DNA from 4 places in the Streptomyces sp. NBC_00289 genome. Region 2 is predicted to be linked to each of the others. Evidence: riboswitches for the same ligand, from Rfam matches in the RefSeq annotation. Region 2 holds a riboswitch; each other region holds the start of a gene.
The links. Region 2 has a riboswitch for cyclic di-AMP ahead of OG985_RS38435 (C40 family peptidase). Riboswitches for the same ligand answer to the same signal wherever they lie in the genome.
Positions count from the first base shown of each region.

Region 1: it holds a riboswitch for cyclic di-AMP, as region 2 does, so the genes downstream of both, OG985_RS10640 (peptidoglycan DD-metalloendopeptidase family protein) here and OG985_RS38435 (C40 family peptidase) in region 2, are expected to answer to the same signal.
Region 3: it holds a riboswitch for cyclic di-AMP, as region 2 does, so the genes downstream of both, OG985_RS14230 (M23 family metallopeptidase) here and OG985_RS38435 (C40 family peptidase) in region 2, are expected to answer to the same signal.
Region 4: it holds a riboswitch for cyclic di-AMP, as region 2 does, so the genes downstream of both, OG985_RS20280 (transglycosylase SLT domain-containing protein) here and OG985_RS38435 (C40 family peptidase) in region 2, are expected to answer to the same signal.

Region 1 is NZ_CP108046.1:2,231,784-2,237,549, forward strand. Features, by position in the region: gene OG985_RS10630 (SGNH/GDSL hydrolase family protein) at 232-1,017, opposite strand; gene OG985_RS10635 (DUF6250 domain-containing protein) at 1,163-1,879, opposite strand; gene OG985_RS10640 (peptidoglycan DD-metalloendopeptidase family protein) at 2,163-3,122, opposite strand; cyclic di-AMP (ydaO/yuaA leader) riboswitch at 3,127-3,284, opposite strand; gene OG985_RS10645 (alpha-galactosidase) at 3,590-5,659, opposite strand.
Region 2 is NZ_CP108046.1:8,478,055-8,483,820, forward strand. Features, by position in the region: gene OG985_RS38410 (8-amino-7-oxononanoate synthase) at 30-1,157, shown strand; gene OG985_RS38415 (DUF397 domain-containing protein) at 1,221-1,466, opposite strand; gene OG985_RS38420 (helix-turn-helix domain-containing protein) at 1,476-2,336, opposite strand; gene OG985_RS38425 (ATP-binding protein) at 2,550-3,008, shown strand; gene OG985_RS38430 (DUF6328 family protein) at 3,045-3,659, opposite strand; gene OG985_RS38435 (C40 family peptidase) at 3,762-4,235, opposite strand; cyclic di-AMP (ydaO/yuaA leader) riboswitch at 4,239-4,450, opposite strand; gene OG985_RS38440 (hypothetical protein) at 4,786-5,094, opposite strand; gene OG985_RS38445 (ATP-dependent Clp protease proteolytic subunit) at 5,102-5,737, opposite strand.
Region 3 is NZ_CP108046.1:3,099,571-3,105,336, reverse strand. Features, by position in the region: gene OG985_RS14240 (M16 family metallopeptidase) at 1-1,326, shown strand, start outside; gene OG985_RS14235 (M16 family metallopeptidase) at 1,323-2,711, shown strand; cyclic di-AMP (ydaO/yuaA leader) riboswitch at 2,914-3,079, shown strand; gene OG985_RS14230 (M23 family metallopeptidase) at 3,093-3,857, shown strand; gene OG985_RS14225 (GntR family transcriptional regulator) at 4,111-4,806, shown strand; gene OG985_RS14220 (HPr family phosphocarrier protein) at 5,022-5,303, opposite strand; gene OG985_RS14215 (GNAT family N-acetyltransferase) at 5,480-5,766, shown strand, end outside.
Region 4 is NZ_CP108046.1:4,473,252-4,479,017, reverse strand. Features, by position in the region: gene OG985_RS20290 (LacI family DNA-binding transcriptional regulator) at 1-260, shown strand, start outside; gene OG985_RS20285 (HAD family hydrolase) at 401-1,234, shown strand; gene OG985_RS20280 (transglycosylase SLT domain-containing protein) at 1,324-1,806, opposite strand; cyclic di-AMP (ydaO/yuaA leader) riboswitch at 1,810-1,978, opposite strand; gene OG985_RS20275 (polyprenyl synthetase family protein) at 2,955-3,965, shown strand; gene OG985_RS20270 (outer membrane lipoprotein carrier protein LolA) at 4,265-5,488, shown strand; gene OG985_RS20265 (ABC transporter ATP-binding protein) at 5,534-5,766, shown strand, end outside.

The DNA.
Region 1 (5,766 bases), 6.2 Mb from region 2:
CCGCCCCGGAACGGACCGCACAGCGAACGACCACAACGGTGAACGACCAGCCCAGCCAGCGCCCGCCGCGCTTCAGCACCGGACACCTCCGGACGACAGCCCTGGCCGGCACCCCCAGCCCAGGCCGGTCCATGGACCGGCCTGGGCTGGGGGTGCCGGCCCGGACCACGGACGGCGTCGGCCCGAACCGGCCCCCGCGCCCCGCCCCGTCGCTCCCGCCCCGCCCCGCCCTCAAGCCACCGCGGCGATCCGCATCTTGATGTCGTCCGGCGACAGCGCACCCTTGGCGGTCACGTGGTCCCCCGACGACTCCCCGCGCAGCCGGCGTCCGATCCACGGAACCAGGTACTCGCGTGCCCAGTGGACGTCGTCCCGTCGGACGTCGAGGGGGCCGCGGTGCGGGAGCGGCGGCCAGGGCTGGTCCGGGTCGGCCGGGACTTCCAGGCCGAGGACCTGACCGGCCCGCAGTGCCACGCGCGTGTGTCCCTCGGGCGACAGGTGGAGGCGGTCGCCGTCCCAGGCCCGCCGGTCCTGAATGGTCTTGAGGGACCACAGGTCGAGCACCGGACAGCCGTACCGGTCGGCCACGGCCCGGACATGGCCGTTGTAGGTGGCGATCTTGCCGCGCAGATGCCTGAGCACGGGCACGCCACGGGTGTCGAAGCCGGTCGTCACCATGACGGTGCCGGAGACCGCGGTGAGCCGGGCGATCGCCCGCTCGAAGCGCTCGGCGACCTCGTCGGGGTCCGTGCCGGGTCGGATGATGTCGTTGCCGCCGGCGCTGAACGACACCAGGTCGGGGGCCAGTTCGACGGCCTGCGGAAGCTGGTCCTCGACGATCTGGTCGAGCAGCTTGCCGCGCACCGCGAGGTTCGCGTAGTCGAAGTCGCCCTCGGGTCGCCGGTCCGCGAGAAGCACCGCGAACCGGTCGGCCCAGCCGACGAACGCCCCTTCGGGGCCCGGGTCACCGACGCCCTCGGTGAAGCTGTCCCCCAGCGCCACGTACGACCCGATCACTGATCTGTTGTCACTCTTCGAATCGTCTGCCACATCGAGCCATGATTCACCTTCGGATGTGACCTACGCGATCGTAAGAATGGGTTGACTACCGGTGAGATAAGCCACTCGTAAAGTGTTCACCAAGCCAGGAATAGGCTTCTGGTCAGCGCTGTTGACGCGACGACTGCCACACCCGGAAGCCGGCGAGCCGGAAGTGGCTCCAGGTGGTCCGGAACGCGAAGTGCCCACTCGTGTACGGCTGCGGGTCGGCGAAGTCGAAGACGAGCCGTCCGTTGTTCCACCACCGCACGGTCGAACCGTCGGACACGATCCGGACATGGTGGGGCCGGTTCGCCACGAGGAGCGGTTCGGTGTAGTCGTAGATCAGCGGACGCACGCCGGCCTCGCCGACGTAACGGCGCAGCCGGGTCGTGGTGTTGCCGTTGGCGCCGTAGCCGACGTAGTACGTCCTGAGGTGGTCGTACTCCGCGAGCGCCCCGCCCCTCGGGGTGGCGAAGAGGTCGTCGGGCGAGCGGACGTCGAGGGCGTTCCAGAAGTTGTTGAGGTCCGAGACCCGGTCGTTGACCCCGCCCTCCGAGACGGGCGTGGCGGTGTACTCGATGACGTACGGCCCCGTGAGCCGCTGCGTGAACCAGATCGTCGCCCCGGCGGGCACGTCGACGTCCAGCGTGCCGCGGGAGGCGGTGACGGTCCCGCCCTGCTCCAGTTCGACGGCCCACCGGCCGAGGCCGTGACGAAAGTCGTCGTGGGCGATCAGGCGGCGGTGGCGGGGCGCGGCGCTCGCGGTGGCGGCCGGGGCGAGGGCGGCCAGGGCGGCGCCGGCGGTCAGGGCGCCGAAGGCTCTGCGCGTGGTCGTCACGGGGGTACGGCTCCTTCGGTGGGCGGGAGTGGTGCGGGAGGGCTCCGGGGCGCGTCCGGCCCCGCTGCCGTCGAGGTCGCGGGCAGACCTCCACCGACGGACGGAAAGCGCTTGCCCGCAACGGAGTTCACTGTGTCCCACCCCGTCCCTCCTGTCGACACCCCGAGGTCCCGCGCCACACGACCGCAACACGACGATCATGAACGCCACACACACCGAAGGCCGGACCCAGGGGATAGGGGTCCGGCCTTCGGCAGCGTGTCAGGCAGGGGTGGTGCGGGGATCAGCCTACGGCGACGCCGTGCGCGCGCAGGTAGGCGATCGGGTCGACGTCGGAGCCGTAGTCCGGCGTGGTGCGGATCTCGAAGTGCAGGTGCGGGCCGGTCACGTTGCCGGTCGCACCGGAGAGGCCGACCTGCTGGCCCGCGCCGACGGCCTGGCCGGCCGAGACGGAGAGCTGCGACAGGTGGGCGTACTGCGCGTAGTAGCCGTCGGCCAGCTTGATGACGACCTGGTTGCCGTAGGCGCCGCCCCAGCCCGCCGAGACGACCGTGCCCGCGCCGACCGCCTTGAGCGAGGTACCGGTCGGGACGACGAAGTCGACGCCGGTGTGGTAGCCGCTGGACCACATACCGCCCGCCACGCGGTAGCCCGTGCCGACGGTGGCACCGCTGACCGGGAGGACGTCACCGCCGGAGGTGCTCGTCGACTCGGCGGCCTTGGTCGCGGCCGTCGTGTTCGACGAGGAGGAGGCGGACGACGAGGACTTCGCGGCCGACTTGGAGGACGACTTGGCCGACGAGGACGAGGACGACTTGGTCTTCGTGGTGCTCGGCGTGCTCGTCGCGGCCTTCTTGCCGATGCTCAGCTTCAGGCCGGGGTGGATCAGCGAGGGGTCCTCGCCGACGGCCGCCCGGTTGTCCTGGTAGAGCCGGTGCCAGCCACCGCTGACGTTCTGCTCGTCGGCGATCTTCGAGAGATAGTCACCGGCCCGGACCGAATAGGTCCGCGTGCCCGCGTTGTTGGTGGTGCTCTTCTTCTCGGCGGCCTTCGTCCCGGTGACGGGAGCGGACTGAGCGGCCTTTTCCGAAACGTTCTGGGCAACCGACTGGGGAGTGGCCGCATGGGCGCCGGTGGCCCCCAGAAGCGGGAGGGCGAGCGCGGCGCCGCCGGTTCCGGCGACGGCGATCGAGCGGGTGAAACGCTGGCTCTTGGGACGGCGGTGCTTACCCTTCGCGGGCATGGCGAATTCCTCTCCGGCGCCTGCGAGGTGAGCTGTCGGGTGCGGACTGGAGATGCCCGGCCGCGCCGAAACGCGGCTTTACCCCTAGCCGTTCCGGAGACCGGAACAGGCGGTTGTACCTGTGGGTCCCCCGCTCCTGCCATGGACGGGTGGGTGTGTGCGGGCTCCGGGCGGTGGCAGGATTGGGCGTCCGTCCGGATCGGTGGTGAACGTAAGCGACCGGGACGCGAAGGAACAAGCGGCGGTTCCCCGCGCATGCGTTTCCTTTGCGCATTTCGGGGAATTACCGGTCACCCTCCGTGGAACAAAAGGCACCCGCATTGACCGAACGCCCTGGAAAAGCATGCGAATTACGTGAACATGACGGGCGACTCACGGTCACGAATATGACGCTGCTCACGCACGCCACCCCAGGAGCCCACATTCCACACGGAGTTGGAATGAAGGCGCCAATTCGGACAGACAGATCAGATGCGACGGAAACGGAAAAGCGTCGCATCGAAGTCGCCGCGCAATCCCGTACGCAATCCGTGATGCAACAGCACCGCACCTCGGTGCACTTCGCCCGTTTCGCGGCATTCGTACGTCGCTGTCGGGTCCAGTCCGCGCAGCCGGAGCGCCGGTGCGGGCTCACCGTGGCTCTGCGCCTGGAGCCAGGCGAGCACGACGGCCTCGTCCCCGAGCACGTACTGCACGGCGCTCAGCCCGCCGCTCGGGGGACGGAGCCGGTACAGCTCGCCGCGCTGCACGAGAGGCCTGATCTCCTTGTAGAGCTCCACCCACTCCCGCGCCTCGGCGAGTTCCTCCTCCGTCCACCGAGAGAGGTCACCGCCGACCCCGAGAACCCCCGCCATCGCGCTCACGAACCGGAAGCGCAGCGAGCTGACCCGGCCGTTGAGCTGCGTGTTGGGGCTGTCGGTGACCCAGGCGGCCATCACGCGCGCGGGGTGGATCTGACTGAACCCGTACTGGATGGCGAGCCGGTCGAGCGGGTCGGTGTTGTCGGAGGTCCACACCTGGTCGGTACGGCCGAGGACGCCGAGGTCGATCCGGCCGCCCCCACCGGAGCAGGACTCGAAGGCGACTCCCGGGTGGGCCGCCCGCAGCCGGTCCAACAGGCGGTACAGGGCGTGCACGTGGTCGACCCACAACCGCTGCGGGTACGGCTCGCCGGGCCAGCCGGCGTCGGTGAAGCAGCGGTTGAAGTCCCATTTGACGTAGTCGATCGGGGCGCTGGACAGGAGTCCGTCGAGCTGCTCCCAGAGATAGTTCTGGACATCTTCACGAGCGAGGTTCAGTACGAGCTGATTGCGGAGTTCCGTCCGCTTTCGTCCCGGCTGGAACTGCACCCAGTCCGGATGGGCCCGGTAGAGGTCGCTGTCCGGGTTGACCATCTCCGGCTCGACCCAGATACCGAACTGCATGCCGAGCTCGTGCACGTGGTCGGCGAGGGGGGTGAGCCCGGCGGCGAACCGGTCCGGGTTGGGCGTCCAGTCGCCGAGTCCGGCGCGGTCGCTGGTGCGGGCCCCGAACCAGCCGTCGTCGACCACGAACAGCTCGACCCCGATCGCCGCGGCCCGGCGCGCGAGCGTGCCCTGCTGCTCCTCGGAGATGTCGAACTCGGTGGCCTCCCAGGAGTTGAAGAGCACGGGCCGGTCCTGGCCGGCGTCAGGGATGACGTAGGCACGCTGATAGGCGTGCCAGGCGCGGCTCGCCCCGCCGAAGCCGCCGTCGCTCCACAGGCCCGCGAAGACGGGCGTCGTGAAGGACTCGCCCGTCTCCAGGCGGAGCAGCCCGGACTCGTCGTAGCCGGCCCCGCCGGTGATCTGCACGCGCGCGTCCGGGAGTTGGGCCACGGCGATACGCCAGGTGCCGGACCAGCCGAGGGCGCAGCCGTAGACCTCGCCGCGTTCCTCGGTCGCGTCGGTGTCGAGCGCGACCCAGGGCAGGTGCTGGTGCCCGGTGTGGCCGCGGCGGCTGCCGATGACCTTCTCCCCGTAGGTGAGCTCGCCGCGTACGAGCCGGGACTCCGCGGCCCAGCGGCCGTGCAGCTGGGACAGGCGCCAGCCGTCACGGTCGGGCAGGGTCCAGGTGGCGGAGTCGGCGCGCAGCAGCTCGACCGCCGGCCCGTCGTTGTCCAGCGTCACCCGGCGCTCCACGACGTCGTCGCGCATCCGGTAGTGCAGGGTGACGGCGAGGCCCGCGTCCCGGAAGCGGAGCCGCAGCTCGTCGCCCTCGACCTCGTACCGTTCGAAGGTCCACTCGGTGCCGCGCCGCTCGTCCGTGCGCACGGACAGCGCGGGGCGCGTGAAACGGGGGCCGCCCTCGACCGGGTACTCCTCGCGTCCGTCGAGCGGGGACTCGAAGGGCCAGTAGTCGGGCAGCGGACGGACGGCCAGGGCCTCGGCGTCGGCGAGCGCGATCCGCGAACCCCAGTGCAGGTGCAGCAGTTCGTCGGTCTCGGTCAGATGGACGGCGTAACTGCTGGCCGGCCCGGACAGAAGCCACGTACGGCCGTTTTCGGCGATTTCCAGCATCGGGCCCTCACAGATACGGACAGGTGCGCTCAAGGATCAACATCATCATCGGCCATGGGCCTGTGAGGCAACGCCTGTGGACAACTGATTGCCCCAGGAACGCATGT
Region 2 (5,766 bases):
TCACTGCCTACAAAATCCCCGGAGGACCCATGGCGTTCGGCTGGATCGACGAGCAGGCGCGATCGCGCCGCCGCGCCGGACTCGTACGGACCCTGCGCCCCCGCCCGGCCGACTCGCCCCTCCTGGACCTCGCGAGCAACGACTACCTGGGTCTGGCCCGCCACCCCGAGGTCACGGAGGGCGCGGCACGGGCCGCGCGGACCTGGGGCGGCGGCGCGACCGGCTCCAGGCTCGTCACCGGCACCACCGAACTGCACACCCGGCTGGAACACGAACTGGCCGAATTCTGCGGCTTCGAGGCGGCGCTCGTCTTCTCCTCCGGCTACGCGGCCAACCTCGCCGCGGTCACCGCGCTCGCCCCGCACGGCTCGCTGGTCGTCTCCGACGCGGGCAATCACGCGTCACTGATCGACGGGTGCCGGCTGGCCCGGGGTACGACCCAGGTCGTCGCGCACGCCGAGCCGGACGCGGTGCGCAAGGCCCTCCAGACCCATGACGGGCCGGCCGTCGCCGTGTCCGACACGGTGTTCTCGGTCGACGGCGACGCCGCCCCGCTGTCCGCGCTCGCCCAGGTCTGCCGCGAGTACGGCGCCGGGCTGGTGGTCGACGACGCCCACGGTCTGGGCGTCATCGGCGACGGCGGCCGCGGCGCCCCCCACGCGGCGGGGCTCGCGGGCGCCGACGACGTGGTCGTGACGGTCACGCTGTCCAAGTCGCTCGGCAGTCAGGGCGGCGCCGTGCTCGGCCCCGCCCGGGTGATCGACCACCTGGTCAACGCGGCCCGGACGTTCATCTTCGACACGGGCCTCGCCCCCGCGGCGGCGGGCGCGGCCCTGGCGGCACTGGGACTGCTGCGCCGCGAGCCGGAGCGGGCGGCGCGGGCGCGCGCGGTGGCGAGCGAACTGCACGCACGCCTGACCGCCGCGGGTCTGGACGCGGTACGTCCGGACGCGGCGGTGGTCTCCGTGCGCGCGCCGTCCCCGGAGGGGGCCGTGCGCTGGGCGGCCGACTGCCGTGCGGCCGGGCTTGCCGTGGGCTGTTTCCGTCCTCCCTCCGTGCCCGACGGCATCTCACGGCTCAGGCTGACAGCCCGCGGGGACCTCTCCGGGGCGCAGATCGAACGCGCTGTACGTGTGATCGGCGAGACGCGACCATGAGTCGGCGTGACACGGCCGCGTGTCGCGGGACGGGAAAGCGATCAGAAGTGGTGAACGGTCAGATCAGTTGTGACGGAAGTGATCTGACCCGATCCCGGTGGTGAAGCCCGCCCAGCTCTCGGGGGAGAAGAGCAGCGCGGGTCCGGCCGGGTCCTTGGAGTCGCGTACGGCGAGCAGTCCGGCGCCTGGGCCGGTGATCGGGCGAGCCGTCTCGACGCAGTTGTTCGCTCCCGTGCTGTAGCTGCTGCGCAGCCACCGCACTCCGTGCAGAGCGGTGCTGGAAGGTACGTTACGAGGCAGAGCTGACATGGTGCCTCCTTACGCGCCGCCACCTATTTGGGCGATGTAATCCAACGAGTCCTCGGGTGAAAGCGCGTACATCCGAAGGGCGTTGAAGGCCTCGGTGTAGGCCTCTAGGTCTTCTTTCCGTTCGAGGTAGAGGCTACTCGTCAAGTGGTCGAGAACAACCACATCCAGATCAGATGTGCGCGAAAATGAGAAGATAACGAAAGGCCCGGTGATTCCGATGTGGGCCCCGGCCGCGAACGGCAGTACCTGCAAGTGGACTTGGGGCAGCCGGGCCGACTCGACGAGGCGCTCCAGCTGCCGGGTCATCACCCCGGGACCGCCGACCTCGCGCCGCAGCACCGCCTCGTCCAGTACGGCGCTCAGCTCCAGCGGCGGATCCGCCCGCAGCACGTCCTGCCTGGCCAGCCGTACCTCCACCAGTGCGTGCAGCCGCTCGTCGTCCAGCCCGTCCACCGCGGCCCGGGTGACCGCCCGGGCGTACTCGGGTGTCTGCAGCAACCCCGGGACCACGGAGGTCTCCAGCGTGCGCATCGTGCCGGCCTGGGACTCCAGGCTGATGAAATCCCGGTAGGTCGGTGGCAGCACCCCGCGGTACGCGTGCCACCAGTGGTGCCGTCCGCCACCCTCGTCGGAGCCCGCCAACACCACGAGCAACTCCCGTAGTTGGGAGTCGGTCACGCCGTAGGCGTCCAGAAGTAACCGCACGTCGGCCGGTTTCACCCCGCTGGCGCCGGTTTCGATCCGGCTCACCTTGGACTGGTGCCAGCCCACCAGGCGGGCCGCCTCACCACTGGTGAGCGCCGCACCGGTGCGCAACGCACGCAGTTCGGCGCCCAGCTTCCGGCGGCGTACCGCGGGACCGTGCTGCATGCGCAACTCCTTACTCCTTCCGGGCCACCCAAATACGGTCTTCCGTCGGAGAGTTCACCGCTTCGAGCGACAGATATATGCATATCTTGGTGGATCGCCACCCGTGACCGGTGCGGTGATGGCACTCTGACGACGAAGCACCAGTCCGGGACCGTACTCGAACCATCCGCTCCGTGTCCGGCTGCGGTCCTGTGGGAAAGGGACGACGTCGCCATGGCAGACCATCTGGAAGCATCCGTCACTCTGCCGAGCGATCCCGCTTCGGTTTCCGCGGCCCGTGCCTATGTGGCGAGCACCCTGACGGAGTGGGGGCTGCCGGCGGACACGGAGGCGGCCGACACCATCCGGCTCATCGTCTCGGAACTCGCCACCAACGCCGTACAGCACACCTTCGGGCGGTCACCCACCTTCACGGTGGACATCGCGCTCGACCGAGACGAGCACCTGCGCATCGGTGTCACCGACAGTCACCCGAGATTCCCCAAACGGCTGCCGGCCGCCGTCCAGCAGGACAACGGCCGGGGCATGGTGATCATCCGCTGGCTCACCGCGGAGTACGGCGGCAAGCTGAGAGTGCGGCCCACCCGGGAGGGCGGCAAGACGGTCTTCATCGAGCTGCCGTGGACGGTCCCGGTCGAGCCGGTGCCCGCGGCGGGGCAGCAGGAGCCGTAGCGCGGCCGACCGGTGGCGCCAGGGTCTCCGGGGACGTCACAGGCGGCGTACGGGCGGCTCACGGCGTAGGAGCGGCTCATGGCGTAGGGGCGTCTCCCGGTGTGCGGACGGCTCGCGATGTGCCGGAATCAGCCGGGCCGGGGCCGGCCGCCCGGCCGCGGCCCGCTCGTCGGCGAGGCCCGCCCGGCGCACCAGCCGGGGGAGCAGCCCCCACAGGCCGAGACACACGAGCAGGGTCCCCCCGCCCGCGGCCGCTCCGCCGGCCCGGTTGGTCGTCACGTCGACCACGAGCAGCACCGAACCCGTGAACGCGAGCACCAGGACCCCCATGCCGACCGCGGCCAGCCGCGAGGAGACCTGGACGATGCGCGGTTTCGCGCGCTGCTGGAAGAGCGAGCGGTGCAGCGCGGCGGGCGCCGTGAACAGCGCGGCCGCGAGGACCGACAGCAGCAGGGTGGCGACGAACGTGGCGCGCTGGAACGTGTCGAGGGACGGGAAGCGCTGGGTGAAGGCCAGCGTCAGCAGAAACGCGAAGAGGATCTGCACCCCGGTCTGCGTGACGCGCAGTTCCTGGAGCAGCTCGCTGAAGTTGCGATCCGCGCGCTCCAGCGGCGTCTCGTTGCGTGCCGTGCAGGGACTGTGGTCGGCCATGGGCGCACGGGTAACCACCTCGGGAGAGGGTAACCATGCGAGCCCGTGTCGGACCCCGGGGAGGCGGCGGCGTGTCAGGCGACCGCCGCCTCCCCGGGAGAGTCAGCTGACCCGGCCGTACCAGACGCTCTTCGTCCAGATCTTCTGCAGCCGCACCACGTCCCCGGTCTTCGGGGCGTGCCAGATCTTGCCCTTCCCGGCGTAGATACCGACGTGGTAGACGCTGGACCCCGAGTGGAAGAACACCAGGTCTCCGGCCTTACGGCTCCTGGAGGAGATGTGGTGCGTCTTGTTGTACTGCTGGGCCGCCGTACGGGGCAGCTTCTTGCCCGCCTTCTTGAACGAGTACAGCGTGAGCCCGGAGCAGTCGAACCGGCGCGGCCCGGCGGCCCCGTACTTGTACGGGGAACCCTTCTTGGAAGCCGCGATGTGCAGTGCCTTCGTCGCCGTCGTGGCGGCCGCGGCGTCGGAGGCGACGCCCGGGATCACGACGGAGCCGCCCACAGCGGCGATGGTCAGAGCCGAAGCCGTACCGGCCCGGACCATGAGCGACGGGACACGATTGAGCGCAGTCATGCGCAACCCTTCGTCAGCCGCCTGTGAAGGATGACCTGTCGGATTCGGGCTGGCGAAGTTGCCCGGCCGCGGTTGCGGCTTCACCCCAAGGGCTGCTCGACCCGGTCATGGCGTGACCGTTCCTGCGACCCGTCGTGCTTGGGTCCTCCACTCCTGCCGAACCACTCCTGTCGACCGGTCATCCGTGCGGCGGCAGGACTCGGCGTCCGCCCGGATCGCCCCGCCGCTGTGGCGGGGTCTTGTCGTCAGACAGGGATCTTGGCTGACAGATGTCCGAAAATCCCAACGGAATCGGGGGTTTGTGTTGTTACTCACCACTCACCCGTTCGGGTGGACACCCCTGTGTTCGAAGGGCCGTTGGAGGGGTCGCGCACCCTCGGACCTGCACAGGAATGTCCGATTCCGCCCCGGGGCTACGCGCGTTGCGCAACTTCGGGGGCCCCGAAAGAGGACGTGCGTCTACTCCAATCGGCGGTACGCCTTTTGGTCCGTTTCAACGTGTCCCGGATGCTCCGCGTCGCGGCGGGTGTCCGGGACAGGGGAGGGTGCGTCAACTGTCGGTGTCCGCGGGCACCGTGACGCGGGCCGTGCGGCGCTCCCCGTCCAGTACGCGCAGCGCGCGGGCCAGGGTGGGGGCGTGCAGTTCGGTCTCGCCGCGCCGGTGCATCAGCTCCAGCGCGTCGCGCAGCAGGGCCGCCTGGGCGACCAGGGCCTGGGCGGCACGCAGGCCCCGGTAGGTGTCCCCGTGGCGTGCGGGGTTGATACGGCCGAGCAGGTCGACGACGTCCAGGTAACGGTCGATCAACTCACCTTCGGCTCGGGTCAGGGCAGGCAGCGGCGGCAGCTCCGGTGGCAGCATCTGCGGCTCACCTGTCGCCGGGCTCGGTGTGCGAAGCGGGGTGGCCGGCGACGATGCGGTCCACCAGGCCGTACTCCAGAGCCTGTCGCGCGTCCATGATCGTCTCCCGCTCGATGTCCGCGCTCACCTGCTCCGGTTCGCGGCCCGTGTGCCGTACGAGCAGCTCCTCGAGACGGGCCCGGGCACGGGACAACTCCCGGGCGCGGATGGCGAGATCACTGGCCTGACCCTCCAGCGGGCCGGGCGGTGAGGGCTGGTGGAGCGTGACCACCGCGCCCGGCAGCGCGAGGCGTTTGCCCGGCGTTCCCGCGGCCAGCAACACCGCGGCGGACGGCCCGGCCCGGCCCAGGCAGACCGTCTCCACGTCACAGCCGACGAACCGCATCGTGTCGTAGATCGCCGCCATCGCGCGGAAGGAACCGCCCGGGGAATTGATGTGGAGGGAGATGTCCCGGTCGGGATCGCGGTGCTCGAGGTGCAGGAGCTGCGCCGTCACGTCGTTCGCGGAGGCGTCGTCGACCGGCGTCCCGAGGAAGACGATCCGCGCCTCCAGCATCTTCGAGAACGGATCCGTCGCCCTGCTCCCCGCAGCGGGGCGTTCGGTGAACTCGGGCGGGACGTGGCGGGTGGACGGTCGGGTCATCGCGAACCCCTCCTCGCGGTGGTGCCGTC
Region 3 (5,766 bases), 5.4 Mb from region 2:
CAGGCAGGCTCCGGCGGCCTGACAGCGACAGAGCACCGCCTGGCCAACGGCCTGCGCGTGGTGCTCTCCGAGGACCACCTGACCCCGGTCGCGGCGGTGTGCCTCTGGTACGACGTCGGCTCGCGCCACGAGGTCAAGAGCCGTACCGGTCTGGCTCACCTTTTCGAGCACTTGATGTTCCAGGGCTCCGGCCAGGTGAAGGGCAACGGCCACTTCGAGCTCGTCCAGGGCGCGGGCGGCTCGCTCAACGGCACCACCAGCTTCGAGCGCACCAACTACTTCGAGACCATGCCCACCCACCAGCTGGAGCTCGCCCTCTGGCTGGAGGCCGACCGTATGGGCTCCCTGCTGGCGGCCCTGGACGACGAGTCCATGGAGAACCAGCGGGACGTCGTGAAGAACGAGCGCCGCCAGCGCTACGACAACGTCCCCTACGGAACGGCGTTCGAGAAGCTCACCGCTCTCGCCTACCCGGAGGGCCACCCCTACCACCACACGCCGATCGGCTCCATGGCCGACCTGGACGCGGCCACCCTGGAGGACGCCCGCGCGTTCTTCCGTACCTACTACGCACCGAACAACGCCGTTCTGTCGGTGGTCGGCGACATCGACCCGGAGCAGACGCTCGCCTGGATCGAGAAGTACTTCGGTTCCATCGACGCCCACGACGGAAAGCCCGCCCCGCGCGACGGCACGCTGCCCGAGATCATCGGCGAGCAGCTGCGCGAGGTCGTCGAGGAGGAGGTCCCGGCGCGCGCGCTGATGGCCGCCTACCGGCTGCCGAACGACGGCACGCGCGCGTGCGACGCGGCCGACCTGGCGCTGACCGTCCTCGGCGGCGGCGAGTCCTCCCGCCTCTACAACCGGCTCGTACGACGCGACCGTACGGCCGTGGCGGCCGGCTTCGGCCTGCTGCGGCTGGCGGGTGCGCCCTCCCTGGGCTGGCTGGACGTGAAGACCTCCGGTGACGTCGAGGTGCCGGTCATCGAGACCGCCATCGACGAGGAGCTCGCCCGGTTCGCCGAGGAGGGCCCCACAGCCGAGGAAATGGAGCGCGCCCAGGCCCAGTTGGAGCGCGAGTGGCTGGACCGGCTCGGTACGGTCGCGGGCCGCGCCGACGAACTGTGCCGCTACGCCGTCCTGTTCGGTGACCCGCAGCTCGCCCTCACCGCCGTCCAGCGCGTGCTGGACGTGACGGCCGAGGAGGTCCAGGAGGTCGCCAAGGCCCGGCTGCGCCCCGACAACCGGGCCGTGCTGGTCTACGAGCCCACCGAGGGCACCGAGAACCCCGCCGACGAGGACGAGAACGAGGAGGCGGCCAAGTGACCGAGCTCGCCACGATGGACTTCCACCCCCAGCCGCAGGCCGGCGAGGCGCGGCCGTGGGCGTTCCCGGCTCCCGAGCGCGGGACGCTCGACAACGGCCTGACCGTCCTGCGCTGCCACCGCCCCGGCCAGCAGGTCGTCGCCGTCGAGGTGCTCCTGGACGCGCCCCTGGAGGCCGAGCCGGCCGGGCTCGACGGTGTGGCCACGATCATGGCCCGGGCCTTCTCGGAAGGCACCGACAAGCTCTCCGCCGAGGAGTTCGCCGCCGAGCTGGAGCGCAGCGGCGCCACCCTCGACGCGCACGCCGACCACCCCGGCGTCCGCCTGAGCCTCGAAGTACCGGTCTCCCGTCTGCCCAAGGCGCTGGACCTGCTCGCCGACGCCCTCAGGGCACCCGCGTTCGCGGACAGCGAGGTCGAACGCCTCGTCCGCAACCGGCTCGACGAGATCCCGCACGAGCTGGCCAACCCGTCCCGCCGCGCCGCCAAGGAGCTCTCCAAGGAGCTGTTCCCGGCGACCTTGCGCATGTCGCGCCCGCGCCAGGGCTCCGAGGAGACGGTCACCGCGATCGACTCCGCGGCCGTACGCGCCTTCTACGAGAAGCACGTCCGGCCGGCCACCGCGACCGCCGTGGTCGTCGGTGACCTCACCGGCGTCGACCTCGACGCACTGCTCGGCGAGACCCTCGGCGTCTGGACCGGCTCCACGGCCGAGCCGCGGCCCGTGCCGCCCGTGACCGCCGACGACACCGGCCGGGTCGTCATCGTGGACCGCCCCGGTGCCGTCCAGACGCAGCTGCTCATCGGCCGCGTCGGCCCCGACCGGCACGACCGCGTGTGGCCCGCGCGGGTGCTCGGCACGTACTGCCTCGGTGGCACCCTCACCTCCCGCCTGGACCGCGTCCTGCGCGAGGAGAAGGGCTACACCTACGGCGTGCGGGCGTTCGGGCAGGTCCTGCGGTCCACGCCGGACGGCACGGGCGCCGCGATGCTCGCCATCAGCGGCTCCGTGGACACCCCGAACACGGGTCCCGCCCTGGCGGACCTGTGGGCGGTGCTCCGTACCCTGGCCGAGGGCGGGCTCACGGACGCGGAGCGCGATGTCGCCGTGCAGAACCTGGTCGGTGTGGCGCCGCTGAAGTACGAGACCGCGGCGGCCGTGGCGGGCACGCTGGCCGACCAGGTCGAGCAGCACCTGCCCGACGACTACCAGGCGACGCTGTATCAGCAGCTCGCCGCGACCGGCACCGTGGAGGCCACCGCGGCGGTCGTGAGCGCCTTCCCGGTGGACCGTCTGGTCATCGTCCTCGTCGGTGACGCGGCTCAGATCAAGGAGCCCGTGGAAGCCCTCGGCATCGGCGAAGTCACCGTGGTCTCCGCCGAGTAGGGCACCGGGCGGCCGGACGCGCCTGTGAGGCCCTGGTGACTGAGGAGTCATCAGGGCCTCCGTATGTCCGAATTGAGGGAGAGGTTGCCTGTCTGCCCTGTGGCGTGCGCTACAAAAAGCCTGATCCGTTTGAGGATTGAAAGCGGCCCCGTTTAGCGTCATGCCGGCTGTCCGTCAGGCACCGCGCCGCATCCGCGGCACCGGGCAGTCATCGCCGAGTCCCCGTACGGCGCGAGCCAGGGGAGCCGGGGACCCACATCGAGAGTCCCTGGGGTGAATCGGACGCCCGCGCGCCAGCGAGGGGGTCCGTAGGAGACCTTCCTGCTCCGAACCCGTCAGCTAACCCGGTAGGCGAGAAGGAAGGAAAGGAACAGCCACCACATGGCGTTCACCCGCGCCACCGGGAAGCACCGCCGTCCCAGCCGAGTGCACCGCACCACCGTCCGCGCGGCGGGCGTCGCCGCGCTCGCCACCACCGGTGTCGTCGGCACCCTCGCCGCTCCGGCGCTCGCCGCGGAGCCCTCCGTCGAGCAGACCGGCCTCACCCCGGTCATCACCATCGGCGACACGCTCGCCGCCAAGATCGACGCTCAGGCAGTGGCCCAGGAGCAGGCCGCCGAGGACACCGCGCGCAGGGAGGCCGCCGAGGCGGCCGCGCGCAGGGAGGCCGCCGCCGCGGCGGAGAAGGCCCGCGAGGCCAAGGCGCGTGCCGCTCGCGAAGCCGAGCGCAAGCGTCTCAACACCTTCGTGCTCCCCGTCACCGGCTCCTACGTCTCCACCGGCTACCAGGCCAGCAGCGGACTGTGGTCCTCCGGCAGCCACACCGGCATCGACTTCCACGCCGCGAGCGGCACGTCCGTGCACGCGGTCGGTTCCGGCACGGTCGTCGAGGCCGGCTGGGGCGGCTCCTACGGCAACAACATCGTGATCAAGATGCACGACGGGACGTACACCCAGTACGGCCACCTGTCGTCCATCGGCGTCTCGGTGGGCCAGACGGTCACTCCCGGCCAGCAGATCGGCCTCTCCGGCTCGACCGGCAACGTCACCGGCCCGCACCTGCACTTCGAGGCCCGTACGACCGCCGAGTACGGCTCGGACATCGATCCGCTCGCCTACCTGCGCTCGCACGGCGTGAGCGTCTGACACGCGCCGCCGCGCAGGTCGGACCGCCGTCCGCCGAGCATTCCGGCCCCGCCCGCCGTGAAGGTCTGACGGCAGGCCGCACTTCCCGAAGCCCCGGCTCTCCAGCCGGGGTTTTCGGCGTTTCAGACCCCCCACTGTCCAAAAAATATCCATGGATTCCGGTCCGCCGTCGGAAATTCCCGCTCATTGCAATAGAGTCACTGAACACACGTCAATCGTCGACGTTTCACGGGGATTAAGGCGGAGGTCGGTCATGCGTATTCCGGCGCACTCGGTGTGCACGGCGATCCGGGACGACATCGTCGCGGGTGTCTACGAGCGCGGCAGCCGCCTCACCGAGGAACTGCTCGCCCGTCGCTACGGCGTCTCCCGCGTCCCCGTCCGCGAAGCCCTGCGCACGCTGGAGGCCGAGGGCTTCGTGGTGACCCGGCGGCACGCGGGCGCGTGCGTCGCGGAGCCCACCGAGCAGGAGGGCGCCGACCTCCTCGAGATGCGCATGCTCCTGGAGCCGCTCGGCGCCTCACGCGCCGCCCAGCGGCGTACCGAGGCCCACCTCAAGGTGCTGCGCGGCCTGGTGCGGCTGGGCCAGGAGCGGGCCAGGCGGGGCAACAGCGAGGACCTGCGCTCCCTGGGCGGCTGGTTCCACGAGACGCTCGCCCAGGCCTCCGGCAGCCCGGCGATGACTTCGATGCTGACCCAGTTGCGCCACAAGATCGCCTGGATGTTCCTGGTGGACGCGCCCGCCGACCCGGTGGACTCCTGGGCGGAGCACGGCGCGATCGTGGACGCCGTGGCGCGCGGTGACAGTGAGCGCGCGCGGGCGGTCACGGCGCTGCACACGGAGCGGGCGACGGCCGCGCACCGGTTGCGTTTCGGAGGGGGCGCTGACCGCCCGGACCGTGTGAGGAACTCGCAACCTCCCGTAAACATGTCGGGCCTGCGGCATTAACACAGGCGCCGTATACAAAGAGGTGCTATTCGGCGGTCGATATTTCCGCTGCCCGTTTTCTCGCGTGCCGGTGAATTCCGCGCTCGCGCCATTCGCATGTCCGCGGTGGCGATTTCGCCTATGCCCGCGGTAAATACATCCGGCGGCCCGTAAAAACAGCGCGGCCGCGTCGACCGGAAAGGCCGACGCGGCTGCGCGGTGTGGTGCGGAGGCGCTCAGACGGTCTCGGGGAGCTCCTCGAGACCCTCGGCCACCAGCTTCGCGAGGCGGTCGAGCGCGGCGTCCGCGCCCTCGGCGTCGGAGGCGAGGACGATCTCCTCGCCGCCCTGGGCGCCCAGGCCCAGGACAGCCAGCATGGAGGCCGCGTTGACGGGGTTGCCGTCGGCCTTGGCGATCGTCACGGGGATACCTGCGGCCGTGGTGGCCCGGACGAAGATGGAGGCGGGGCGGGCGTGGAGGCCCTCCGCCCAGCCGACGTTGACGCGGCGCTCAGCCATGTGATGCTGCCCTTCAGTACTCAGGGTTGTCTAGACCAGTTTCCCATATCGTGAAGCATGCCCGGAGCGGGCGTTGTCCCGCTCCTCGGCGACGTCGGACCGCGGCCTCGGTCCGACGTACGTCCTCCACAGACTGCCTCGCGCCGTTGTCGTACGCGAGCCGTACTCTGGGGCCCATGCAGACCTCGCCGGACCGGCACGAGTATCCCGCTCACTGGGAAGCCGACGTGGTGCTGCGCGACGGCGGTACCGCGCGCATCCGGCCCATCACCGTTGATGACGCCGATCGCCTGGTCAGCTTCTACGAGCAGGTCTCGGACGAGTCGAAGTACTACCGCTTCTTCGCGCCCTACCCTCGCCTGTCCGCCAAGGACGTCCACCGCTTCACGCACCACGACTTCGTGGACCGGGTGGGACTCGCGGCCACCATCGGCGGCGAGTTCATCGCCACCGTACGCTACGA
Region 4 (5,766 bases), 4.0 Mb from region 2:
TCGTCGCCTCCGACCTCATGGCCCAGGGAGTCGTCAACACCCTCCAGCAGGCCGGGCGTTCCGTCCCCGATGACATCGCTGTCGGCGGCTTCGACGACTCGGCCGCGGCCACCGCCGTCACCCCGGCGCTCACCACCATGCGCCAGCCCTACGACCGCATCAGCGCCGAGATGGTCCGCATGCTGCTCGCCCAGATCGCCGGCGAGGACACGGCGGGAGTGATCCTGCCCACGGAACTGGTGGTGCGGGACTCGGCGTAGGGCGCCGAACCGCTCAACTCCCGGCAACCGACGACCCGTAACCGACAACGAGTAACCGGAACAGCTGTCAACAGATGTGAAACCAGTAGCCGTCCGGTTCGCGTCGAGTCGCCGGGGCGTTCCATCCGTATTCTCTGATCATGGCCGCTCCCACCGCGTATTCACTGATCGCCACCGACCTGGACGGAACCCTGCTCCGCGGCGACGACACCCTCTCCGAACGCTCGCTCGCCGCGCTCGCGCGCGTGGCAGCGGCCGGCGCCCGGCATCTGGTCGTGACGGGCCGCCCGGCGCCCAGGGTGCGGCCGCTGCTCGACGACCTGGGCAGCACGGGGCTCGCGGTGTGCGGGCAGGGCGCGCAGGTGTACGACACCGGCGCGGACCGTCTGCTGTGGTCCGTCACCCTGGACCGGGAGCTGGCCGAGACCGCGCTCGGCAAGATCGAGGCCGAGGTGGGGCAGGTGTACGCGGCGGTCGACCAGGACGGTGTCGACGGCCTCACGCTCATCGAGCCCGGCTACCTGATGCCGCACCCGACCCTCCCGGCCCTCCGGGTCGAGCGGCGTGACGACCTGTGGTGCGAGCCCATCAGCAAGGTGCTGCTGCGCCACCCCGACCTGAGCGACGACGAGTTGGCGGCGACGGCGCGTTCGGTGGTCGGCTCCCTGGCGACGGTCACCATGTCCGGACCCGGCACCGTCGAACTCCAGCCATGCGGCATCACCAAGGCCACCGGACTCGCCCTGGCCGCCGAGTACCTGGGCCTCGGTCCGGACCGGACCATCGCCTTCGGCGACATGCCCAACGACATCCCCATGTTCGACTGGGCGGCCCACGGCGTGGCGATGGCCAACGCCCACCCCGAACTCAAGTCCGTGGCGGACGAGATCACCACGTCGAACGAGGACGACGGCATCGCCGTCGTCCTCGAACGTCTCTTCCCCGGGCCCCGGAGCGCCTGGCGGCCGGCCTGATCCGCCGATCGGGCCGGGATGTCGGTGGCCCCGGCGCCCCAACGCCGTTGCCGTGACACCCGCGGGTGGCGTACCGGACTCCGGGCCTTCTAGTACGCCCCGAAGACGTTGTCGATCGAACCGTAGCGCGCGGCCGCGTAGTTGCAGGCGGCCGTGATGTTCGCTACCGGGTCGTACGAGTCCCAGGAGGTGCCGGCGACGTGGTACGCCCGGAAGGTCGGGTCGATGACCTGCAGCAGGCCCTTGGACGGGATGCCCGCGGCCGCGTTGGAGTCCCACAGGTTGATGGCGTAGGGGTTGCCCGACGACTCGCGGATGACGTTGCGGTAGATGCCGTTGTACGACCCCGGAATGCCGTGCTGCGACATGACGGTCAGGGAGGCCCGGATCCAGCCGTCGAGGTTGTTGGCGTACCCCAGCGAGGAGGCGGTGGTGACCGTCGGGGTCGCCGCGGAGGCGGTGCTCGCGCCGATGACGGGGAGTGCCAGTACGGCGGCTCCGGTGCCGATGACGGCGAGCTTGCGGACGAGGCGGGCGGTTCTGGTGCGTCGGTGCTGAGCGGCAGCGGGCATGACTGTTTTCCTCTCCGGCGCCTGCGAGGTGAGCTGTCGGGTTCGGGCGGGAGCTGCCCGGCCGCGCCCTTACGGACGTGGCTTCACCCCCAGCCGTACCGGTTCGTCCTGGAACGTCCGGTACGGCGACTTACCTGGGTCCCCCGCTCCTGCCGTGCGGTGTCTTTCGTCGATGAGTCTCGGTTCGGGCGGCGGCAGGATTAGGCGTCCGCCCGACAGGCCGGGAACGTATGCGAGAGCACATGTCCGGAACAAGTGCCGTATTCGCTTATGACGCCGTTGACCTTGGTCTGAGGCGTATGGGGCACTTGATCCTTTGCGGATGCCAATCCTCAACTCGCTTTCGGGGAAAGGTGAAAGGGGTGACGGGGAGGGGCTGGGGGGACGAGGGCGTGCGTGACCCAACTCACGGGCGTGAACAAGAGTGGCAATTCGGGCAATAGGGCCAACTCGTAGTCAACCGGCCGTCGGTGAAATCCACTTACCGGAGGGGTGCCTCGCGGCTCTCCGTGAGGCGGCCCGGCGGGGCCGCGGCTTTGGCTGTGGCTGTGGAAGCGGAGGCGGCTTGGTCGGGCGGGCGGGGCGCGTCGGGGGGCGGCGCCCGGCCCGGCACGGCAGGCCGGTGATCTTCGGGCGGCCGCGATCGCGGTCGCGAGCGCGATCAGGCGGAGGGGTGGACCGGTCGGCGTAAAGGCGCCGCCCGTCGCGGTGCGCGGTTCGGGCGGACCGGGGTATCCGACATGAGGGAGGTGGAGGAGGCGGCGGCACCGGAGGCCCGTGGAGGGCGGCAAGCGCGGCGCGCGTCCGGAGCGGGACACGCAGAAGCCCGTGGGTCGTCTCGTGGTGCGGAAGGGGCGTGGGGATACTGCATGTCAAGGAGTCACAAACGTTCCCGGACGCGCAGGCCGGCGGGCTCGGCGGCGGCCTAAGATTCGGGGCATATGCCAGTACATCCAGCTAAGCCGACAGGTATCCGTCCTTATCTAGTGATCAAAAACATTCCGGTCGTGATCCCATACCGCCTGGCCTGGAACCGTGGGCGCTATCGGTGATCGAAAGGTGACCGGATACGCTGACTTGAGTGAGCGCAGCGACCTATCGACAAACCGTGTAACCGCCAGTGGACACCAGCAGACAGGAGACCCCTCGTGACCGTCGTCGGGCCGTTCGGGCTGAGCGTGCGGGACCAGGCTCTGGAAGCCGATGTCCAGGCCGGGATGACGGCCGTCGAGGAGGGTCTGCTCGAAGCCACCAAGAGTGAGGTCCCCTTCATCACGGAGGCCGCCCAGCACCTGGTGCGCGCGGGTGGCAAGCGGTTCCGGCCGCTGCTCGTGATGCTCGCCGCGCAGTTCGGTGACCCGTACGCGCCGGGGATCGTGCCGTCGGCGGTGGTGGTGGAGCTGACCCACCTGGCGACGCTGTACCACGACGACGTGATGGACGAGGCCGCGGTACGGCGCGGGGTGCCCAGCGCGAACGCCCGCTGGGGCAACTCGGTCGCGGTCCTCACCGGCGACTTCCTGTTCGCCCGCGCCTCGCACATCCTGGCCGATCTCGGGCCGGAGGCGGTCCGTGTCCAGGCGGAGGCGTTCGAGCGCCTGGTGACCGGCCAGATCCTGGAGACGGCGGGACCGACGGACGGGCGCGACCCGGTCGAGCACTACCTCGACGTCCTGGGCGGCAAGACGGGCTCCCTGGTGGCCGTGTCCTGCCGGTTCGGCGCGATGATGTCGGGCGCCGACGAGACGGTCGTGGACGTGCTGACCCAGTACGGGGAGCGGCTCGGCGTCGCCTTCCAGCTGGCGGACGACGTGCTGGACATCGCCTCCGACTCCCACGAGTCCGGCAAGACCCCGGGCACGGACCTGCGCGAGGGCATCCCCACCATGCCGGTGCTGCGGCTGCGTGAGCGGGCGGCCCGGCTGGGCCTCGCCGAGGACCTCGCCCTGTGTGAGCTCCTCGACTCCGACCTGACCGACGACGACCGGCTCGCCGAGGCGCTGGCCGGGCTCCGGTCGCACCCCGCGCTGGAGCAGGCGCGCCGGGACACGGTGCGCTACACCGAGGAGGCCCGGTCGGCCCTGGCCCCGCTGCGGGAGTGCGACGCGAAGGCGGCGCTCGTGGAGCTGTGCGACGCGGTGGTCCACCGGGCGGGCTAGACCCTGCCACGCGTGTCCGCGCGACGCTGATCCGCCGGCGCCACCTGAGTGAGAAGAGGGCGGTGCCTGCTCCTACCCCTACGGGTCGGAGCAGGCACCGCCCTCTCGCGTCATACCCCAGGCGTACGCGGAGTTGATTCCGAGGGTTGACGCTTCACTGCGGCCGATTTGGTCAGATGGACATCACGGAAATCACCACTCCTCACCGATTCGGGTGAGAATGGCGGCTCAGGGTGGGACGAGTGCGAGGACGAGACGAGCAACGGAGAGCCGCCGCCGACGACGGAGGTAAGGCACACATGGCACCGTACGAATCCGAGGACAGCACGAACGCCGGGGAGGCCGACGACCTGCGCGTGGGTCGGCGAAGGGCCGCGCGGTACATCGTGCCGGTCACCGTGGTGGGGGTGGCGGCGGCGACCATCGGGCTCGTGCCCGCGCTCGCCGACTCCGGCGACCCCAGCCTGCCGAAGATCAGCGCACAGCAACTCATCGAGAAGATCGCCGCCTCGGACGTACAGCAGCTGTCCGGCACGGTGAAGATCACCACGGATCTGGGACTGCCCGACCTCGGTGGTCTGGAGAGCGGGCTGCTGTCCGGCGCCACGCAGCAGGGTGACGGCGGTTCGTCCGCGGACCCGTCGTCGAAGCTGATGGAACTCGCCACCGGCACGCACACCCTGCGCGTCGCGGCCGACGGCCCGGACCGGCAGAAGCTCTCGCTCCTGGAGAACGCCGCCGAGTACAGCGTGATCCACGACGGCAAGGACGTCTGGGGCTACGACAGCAAGTCCAACGAGGTCTACCACGCCACCGAGCCCGGCGGCGCGGAGGCGCAGCGGAAGCGGGAGGACGTCCCCGCGACCCCCAAGGACCTCACCGAAGAGGCCCTCAAGTCGGTCGACGACACCACCTCCGTGGCCGTCGACGGCACCGCGCAGATCGCCGGCCGGGACGCGTACCGGCTGGTCATCAAGCCCAAGCAGGCCGGGTCCACCGTCGGCGCGATCAGCGTGGCCGTGGACGCGAAGACCGGGCTGCCGCTGAAGTTCACGCTCACCCCGTCCAGCGGTGGCGCGGCCGTGATCGACGCCGGCTTCACACAGGTCAGCTTCGCCCGGCCGGCCGCTTCCACCTTCGACTTCACCCCGCCCAAGGGTGCCAAGGTCACCGAGGACGGCGCGGGCTCCGACGGCGGGACCGAGCACGCCCCGCGGTACCGGAAGTCCGAGGGCGACGTCACCAAGGGGGAGGGTCTCGACGGCCTGAAGGTCATCGGGAAGGGCTGGAACTCCGTCGCCACCTTCGAGACGGGCGGCGAAGGACTGCCGACGGGCTCCTCCGGCGGCGGTGACCTCGGCGGCTTCCTCGGCTCGCTCGGCGACCACGTCACCGGCAAGTTCGGCTCGGGCACCGTCTTCTCCACCCGCCTGATCAACGCCCTGGCCACGGACGACGGCAAGCTCTACGTCGGCGCCGTGTCCAAGGACACCCTGGTCAAGGCGGCCAACGCCGGGAAGTAAGGACGTACGCACCCACCGGAGGCGTACGACGAAACGAGGGAGCCGATGGACGAACCGTCCGTCACGGAGCCGGGCACCGAGGGCGCGGGTGACAGCGTGATCGCCACCCGCGCGCTCACCAAGCGCTACCGCGGCGGGCAGCTCGCCGTCGACGGTCTCGACCTGACCGTCCCGGCGGGCAGCGTCTTCGGCTTCCTCGGTCCCAACGGCTCGGGCAAGACCACCACCATCCGCATGCTGATGGGCCTGATCGAACCGACCTCCGGCACGGCCCGCGT